2 regions of the Isoptericola haloaureus genome follow, and region 2 is predicted to be linked to the other one. Evidence: riboswitches for the same ligand, from Rfam matches in the RefSeq annotation. Region 2 holds a riboswitch; the other holds the start of a gene.
The links. Region 2 has a riboswitch for cyclic di-AMP ahead of V5O49_RS04295 (C40 family peptidase). Riboswitches for the same ligand answer to the same signal wherever they lie in the genome.
Positions count from the first base shown of each region.

Region 1 (3,203 bases), on a different contig from region 2:
GTCGAGCTGCAGGTCACAGCGCTGGCGGACCGTCTCGCCGACCGTCGGATCACGCTCGACGTCACGCCGCCGGCCCGCGAGTGGTTGGCGCTGGAGGGCTACGACCCGGCGTACGGGGCGCGGCCGCTGCGCCGGCTGGTGCAGCGCGAGATCGGTGACCGGCTGGCGCGCCGGCTGCTGGCCGGCGAGGTGTCCGACGGTGACACCGTCGTCGTCGACCGGGTGGAGGGCGACGAAGGTCTGACCCTGCGCTGAGGCCCGTCGCCGACACCCCGCAGACACGAGATCGACCCACCCGGCCGAGACCGACGTACTGAACGTCGATCTCGGCCGGGTGGGTCGATCTCGTGGGGTGGTCCTGCGCCGGTGCGCTGCCGGTCAGGTGCGGGTCAGATGCGGATGAACTGGGGGTTGGACTGCCAGATCGTGCGCTTCACGACGCCGACGCCCGGACGCGCCGCCTCGATGATCCGGCCGTTGCCGGCGTAGATCCCGATGTGCCCCGGCGAGTAGACGAGGTCACCCTTCTTGGCGTTGCTGCGCGAGACGCGCTTGCCCATGGAGGCCTGCGCCGACGACGAGCGCGGCAGGGTCTTGCCGGTCGCCTTCTTGTAGACGTACGAGGTGAAGCCGGAGCAGTCGAACCCGGTGGCCGGCGAGGTGCCGCCGTAGGAGTAGCGGTGGCCGACGTAGCTGTTCGCCACGCGGACGACCTTGTCGCCGCGGGTCACCTTCGGGGCCACCCGGACGTTGCGGTGCCTCGTGGTCTTCTTCAGGCCCTCGCCGCGGACGGGCACCGCCACGACACGGATCCGGTTGCCGCCGACGTCGTACTTGCCCAGCCCAGGACGGAAACGCACGACGCCGTTGCTGTTGGTCTTCTTCACCGCGACCTTGTCGCCTGCGACGATCAGGCGGACCCATCCCGTGACGGGCTCGCCCCACTTGCGGACCTTGGCCGTGTACTTCGGACGGGTGTGCGACTTGCCCTTCGTGGCCTGCTTGCGGCTCATCGATACGTAGAGGTTCGTGCGCGCCTTCGGCTTGATGCGCACCGTGCGGTTCTTGGTCACCTGGTCGAGGCCGGTGGCCGCGGCCGGGGCGACGACGGCGCGGACGCCGTTGCGGCCGACGTCGTACTTGCCGAGGCCCGGACGGAAGTGGATGGTGCCGTCGGCGTCGAGCTGCTTGACGGCGACCTTCGTGCCCTTGACGTAGAGCCGGACACGGCCGGCGAACGCCTCGCCGTCGGCCGTCGTGGCGCTCACGGTGTACTTCGGACGGGTGTGCCCCTGGCCCTTGCGGCCGGTGTGGCGGGACTTCGACATCGAGACGTCCGGCGTCGTGCTCACCACGACGGGCTCCTCGGTGGGAGTGGGCTCGGGCGTGGCCGTCTCGGTGGCGGTGGGCTCGGGCGTGGCCGTCTCGGTGGCGGTCGACTCGTCGGACGTGGTCGTCGCCTCGTCGGCGACGGCGGACTGGGCGCCGGCCACGAGCGTGCCGCCGGCGAGGGCGGCCGTGAGGGTCATGGCGACGGCAGCGTGCCGTGTCCGCGGCGGGCGCACCGCGCCCCGCGGGCGCGCAGCATCCAGGGAGGTGGTGGACATGGGGTACTCCTCCAGCCGGCGAGATGAGCTGTCGGGTTAGGCCGAGAAGTGGTGGCCTGCCGCCGAAGGACGGCTTCACCCCGAGGGTGGCGACGTGCGTCACCCGCAATACCTGGGTCTCCCGCTGCTGCCGTCGGTGCTCCGTTGGGCCGGCCCGCCGGCAGCACTGGGCTGCGGGCCGGTCGCCGCCCGGTCTCCGGACGACGTAGGGACCGTAACCACGCGATCACGGTAGGTCACAATCCGATAACGACCATGTCGGGAGATGGTCGTGGAGGAGACGTGAAGGGATCCGGCGGCGGGAACGTGCCCGTCATGACCGACGAGTCCGGACAGAACCGGACGGAACGCCTCGGCCTCGACGTGCCGGATCGGACGATCGCCGCATCCAGGGTGCCGGGTCGGTGAAGATCGGGCGCGGGTCCGATGACGTCCGTCGACATCCCGGGGCCGCCCGGTCAGTCCAGCAGCGACCCGGTGCGCTCCTCGTCCAGCACGGCGACGCACAGCCCGGTCCGGTCACCGGCCGCCCACGAGTCCTCCGTCGGGGTCCACACCACGAAGGCGACCGACGGCGCCGCCTCGGCGCGGGCCTGCGGTCCGAGCAGGTCGGCGGTGCAGCCGCGCGCCGTGCGGGCGGCCACCACGTCCTCGCCCGGCCAGATCGCGTCGCTCGCGGCGTCGGTGCGCCCCACCACCTCGGCGACGTGCGGGTCCGCGCAGGGCACGACCTCCACCGCGCCGACGCCGCCCTCCGTCGACGCGCCCGACAGGCACGAGCCCAGGACGAGCTGGACGGCGTTGACCGTCGTGGGAGCGGTGACGTCCGCGGCGACCGGCTCCCACGCCTGCTCGCGCGCGCTGGAGGTCAGGGCGGAGATCCCGGTCGCACCGGCCACCACGAGCACGATCAGCCCGACCACCGACAGCACCCAGATCCGCGCGGTGCGCCGCGCCGCGGCACGCTCGGCCGGCGTCGGCCCGCCCGGGGCTCCCCAGCGTGTGCCGTCGCCCGACCGGGCCGGTGGGGCGGCGGCGGTCGCGCCCGGCGCGGCGGCGGTCGCGCCCGGCGTCCCGGCGACCGGCGGCGTCCCGTCCGGCCCGGCCGCGGGCGTCGCCGGACCGGGCGAGGCGAAGGAGAGGTCGTCCTCGGGTCGCTCGGTCATGGAGGACAACCTACCGAGCCGTGCGGGCCCCGGGTCAGACGCCCACACGCCGCTCGACGCCGGGCAGGTCGTCGTCGTACAGGACGTCGGAGAGCCGCCGCCGGTCGAGCCGGCGCACCCAACCGGCGCGGGCGCCGTCGGGCCGCGCCTCCTGCACGACCCAGCGACGGACGCCGATCGCGGTGAGGCGGGCACCGATCGCGAGGACCTCGTCGCGGGTGTGCACCGTCGGGTCGACGGTGGTGCGCACCTCGTGGTCGACCCCGGACTCGACCAGCAGCCGAACCGACTCCCAGGCGGCCCGGCCGGACGGGGCCGCGCCGGTGACCTCCTCGTAGCGGTCCGGGAGCGCCTTGACGTCCAGCCCGACCCAGTCGACGAGCGGCAGCACGTGCGCCAGACGGGCGGGCCACGCGCCGCCGGAGTGCAG
Region 1 is NZ_JBAGLP010000118.1:878,839-882,041, reverse strand. Features, by position in the region: gene clpB (ATP-dependent chaperone ClpB) at 1-255, shown strand, start outside; gene V5O49_RS14205 (C40 family peptidase) at 390-1,607, opposite strand; cyclic di-AMP (ydaO/yuaA leader) riboswitch at 1,612-1,756, opposite strand; gene V5O49_RS14200 (septum formation family protein) at 2,066-2,773, opposite strand; gene V5O49_RS14195 (anaerobic ribonucleoside-triphosphate reductase activating protein) at 2,808-3,203, opposite strand, start outside.
Region 1: linked by a shared signal. The riboswitch ahead of V5O49_RS14205 (C40 family peptidase) and the one ahead of V5O49_RS04295 (C40 family peptidase) in region 2 are both predicted to bind cyclic di-AMP.

Region 2 (3,203 bases):
CGACCGGCAGGGCGCCGGCGCCCGAGGTGGCGTCGGTGAGGACGAGCGCGTCGCCCGCCGGGCGCCGCACCGGCGCCATCGCGCCCGTCGACGTCTCGTTGTGCGGGGTGGCGTAGACGTCCACGGCGTCCGACGGCGTGAGGTACGCGACGCCGCCCGGCGCGGCCTCGACGACCTCGGGGGCGGCGAGGAACGGTGCCCGCGCCGTGGCCGCGGCGAACTTGCCGCCGAACTCGCCGAACACCGCGTGCTGGGCCCGGTGCCGCACCAGCGAGGCCGTCGCGACCTCCCAGAAGGCGGTCGACCCGCCGTTGCCGAGGGCGACCTCGTAGCCGTCGGGCAGGGCGAAGAGCTCGGTCAGGCCCGTGCGCACCCGGCGCACGAGGTCCTTGACCGGGGCCTGGCGGTGCGAGGTGCCCAGCACCGGCCGCGCGGGGTCGCCGGCCGCGACGAGGGCGTCGACCTGGCCGGTGCGGACCTTGGACGGGCCGGCGCCGAAGCGGCCGTCCGCAGGCAGCATCGACGCAGGGATCTGGAGGGTCATGCGAATAGACTAGGCCCGGGCCTCAAGACGGGAGTGGACGTGACGGACCTGATCGACACCACCGAGATGTATCTCAAGACGATCTACGAGCTGGGTGAGGAAGGCATCACGCCGCTGCGCGCCCGGATCGCGGAGCGTCTGGGCCACTCGGGACCGACCGTCTCCCAGACGGTCGCGCGGATGGAGCGGGACGGTCTCGTCGTCGTCACGGGCGACCGCCACCTCGAGCTCACCGCGGACGGTCAGGAGAAGGCGGTGCGGGTCATGCGCAAGCACCGGCTCGCCGAGCGCCTGCTGACCGACGTGATCAAGCTCGACTGGCCGCAGGTGCACAACGAGGCCTGCCGTTGGGAGCACGTCATGAGCGACCTGGTCGAGCGTCGTCTCGTGACCCTGCTCGACCACCCGCACCACGACCCGTACGGGAACCCGATCCCCGGCCTGTCCGAGCTCGGGGAGCAGTACGAGGAGATGCCGTTCCTCGAGGGCGTGCAGTCCCTGCCGCTCTTCCTGCAGGGGGCCTCCGACGACGGCGCCGCGGTCGTGCTGCAGCGCATCGCCGAGCCGGTGCAGGTCGACGACGAGTTCCTCGAGCGACTCTCCGACGCGGGCCTGCTGCCCGGGGTGAGCATCGAGGTCGAGCGGGCGGGGGACGACTACGTCGTGCGCACCGCCGACGGCGACGGTGCGCTCGAGCTGCCCGAGGACCTGGCCAAGCACCTGTTCGTCGCGGCGCGCTGACCGCGATCCGTGATCGGAACGTGACATCCCTAGGGGGTTCCGGTACGGTCGGACACGCTCACGCAAGTGTCTTGCGCGAGTGCCGGGACGGACGCCGAACCCTGTCACCGTCCCGGTTCCCACGGATGACCGCACGGCAGGGGCGGGGGACCCACTTCCGGGCACCGGAGACGGTGTCCTCGGGGTGAAGTCCCACGGTCCTCGGATCGTGGGGCCGGGTGATTTCTCCCACCCGAACCCGACAGCTGACCTCGTAGGCGAACGGAGAGGTTGAACGTGACTGCTCGCAGCATGCGCGGTAAGCACCGCGCCGCCCGCCGCCCGATGATGGCGGCCCCCTCCGCGGCCGCCGGCCGTCGGGCTGCTGTGGTGGCGACCGCCGGTGGCCTGCTCGTGTCGACGATCGGCGGGGCGACCGCCGCGCACGCGGCACCGGTGGACTCGGACGCGGCCAAGAAGCTGAGCACCGTGGACCTGGGTGCGCTGACCGACCAGGCCAAGCAGGCGCTGGAGGCGGCGCCCGTGGTCACGGTCGACGCCGAGGCCAAGGTCACCGTCGAGCGCGTGACCCCGAAGATCGCCGAGAAGGCCGACATCAAGGCCGCGCCGGAGCCCGAGCCGGAGCCCGTGCGCGAGACCACGCCGTCCCGCTCCGGCGAGCGGGAGTCGGTCTCGACGTCCTCCTCGTCGTCCTCGACCTCCTCGTCGAGCACGACCGAGTCCTCGAGCTCCGCCTCCTCGGTCCCGGCCTCCGCCGTCGGCTCCTCGGTCATCTCGGTCGCCTCGCGCTACGTGGGCGTCCCGTACGTCTCCGGCGGCACGACGCCGTCCGGCTTCGACTGCTCCGGGTTCACCCAGTACGTCTTCGCGCAGGTCGGCATCTCGCTGCCGCGCTCGTCCTCGGACCAGCGCTACGCCGGCACCGTCGTCTCCCGAGCCGCCGCGCAGCCGGGCGACCTCATCTGGTCCCCGGGCCACATCGCGATCTACGCGGGCGGCAACACCCAGATCGACTCGCCGCGTCCGGGCAAGACCGTCCAGTTCCGCAACATCTGGCAGTCCAACCCGACCTTCATCCGGGTCGGCTGAGCCTGCCGGACTCCACGACAGAGGGCCCTGTCGCGCCGAGAGCGCGACAGGGCCCTCTGTCGTCCGTCCAGGGGTCTCGCGGAGACAGGGGCGCGGGCGCTCCCTGAAGCGCTCAGCGGGCCGTCCAGACGCCGAATCGGGGCCCGCGGAACACGCTCGGCCCGGGATCGTGATCGAAACGTGACATGGCGCCGCGTATCAGATACGGTTCAGGCGTTCGGTGGAGCATTCTGCCGGACCTCGACCGGACGCCGAGCCCTGCCGCCGGTCGTGAACCGAGACCCAGGCAGGGGCGGGGGACCCACTTCTGGGCACCGGAGACGGTGTCCTCGGGGTGAAGCCCCACGGTTCTCGGACCGTGGGGCCGGGTGATTTCTCCCACCCGAACCCGACAGCTGACTTCGTAGGCGGACAGGAGAGGGAAGACGTGAACGCACGCAACACCACGCGCGGCCGGCACCGGGCCGCACGCCGCCCCATCACCGCACCCTCGGCCGCAGCCGGCCGTCGCGCCGCCGTGATGGCCACGGCCGGTGGTCTGCTCGTGTCGACGATCGGCGGGGCGACCGCCGCGCACGCGGCACCGGTGGACTCGGACGCGGCCAAGAAGCTGAGCACCGTGGACCTGGGTGCGCTGACCGACCAGGCCAAGCAGGCCCTCGAGACCGCGCCTGTGGTCACCGTCGACGCCGGGGCCAAGGTCACCGTCGAGCGCGTGACCCCCAAGATCGCCAAGAAGGCCGACATCAAGGCCGCGCCGGAGCCCGAGCCGGAGCCCGTGCGCGAGACCACGCCGTCCCGCTCCGCCGAGCGCGAGCCGGTCTCCACC
Region 2 is NZ_JBAGLP010000110.1:84,245-87,447, forward strand. Features, by position in the region: gene serC (phosphoserine transaminase) at 1-544, opposite strand, end outside; gene V5O49_RS04290 (iron-dependent transcriptional repressor DtxR) at 584-1,285, shown strand; cyclic di-AMP (ydaO/yuaA leader) riboswitch at 1,403-1,559, shown strand; gene V5O49_RS04295 (C40 family peptidase) at 1,562-2,374, shown strand; cyclic di-AMP (ydaO/yuaA leader) riboswitch at 2,638-2,799, shown strand; gene V5O49_RS04300 (C40 family peptidase) at 2,802-3,203, shown strand, end outside.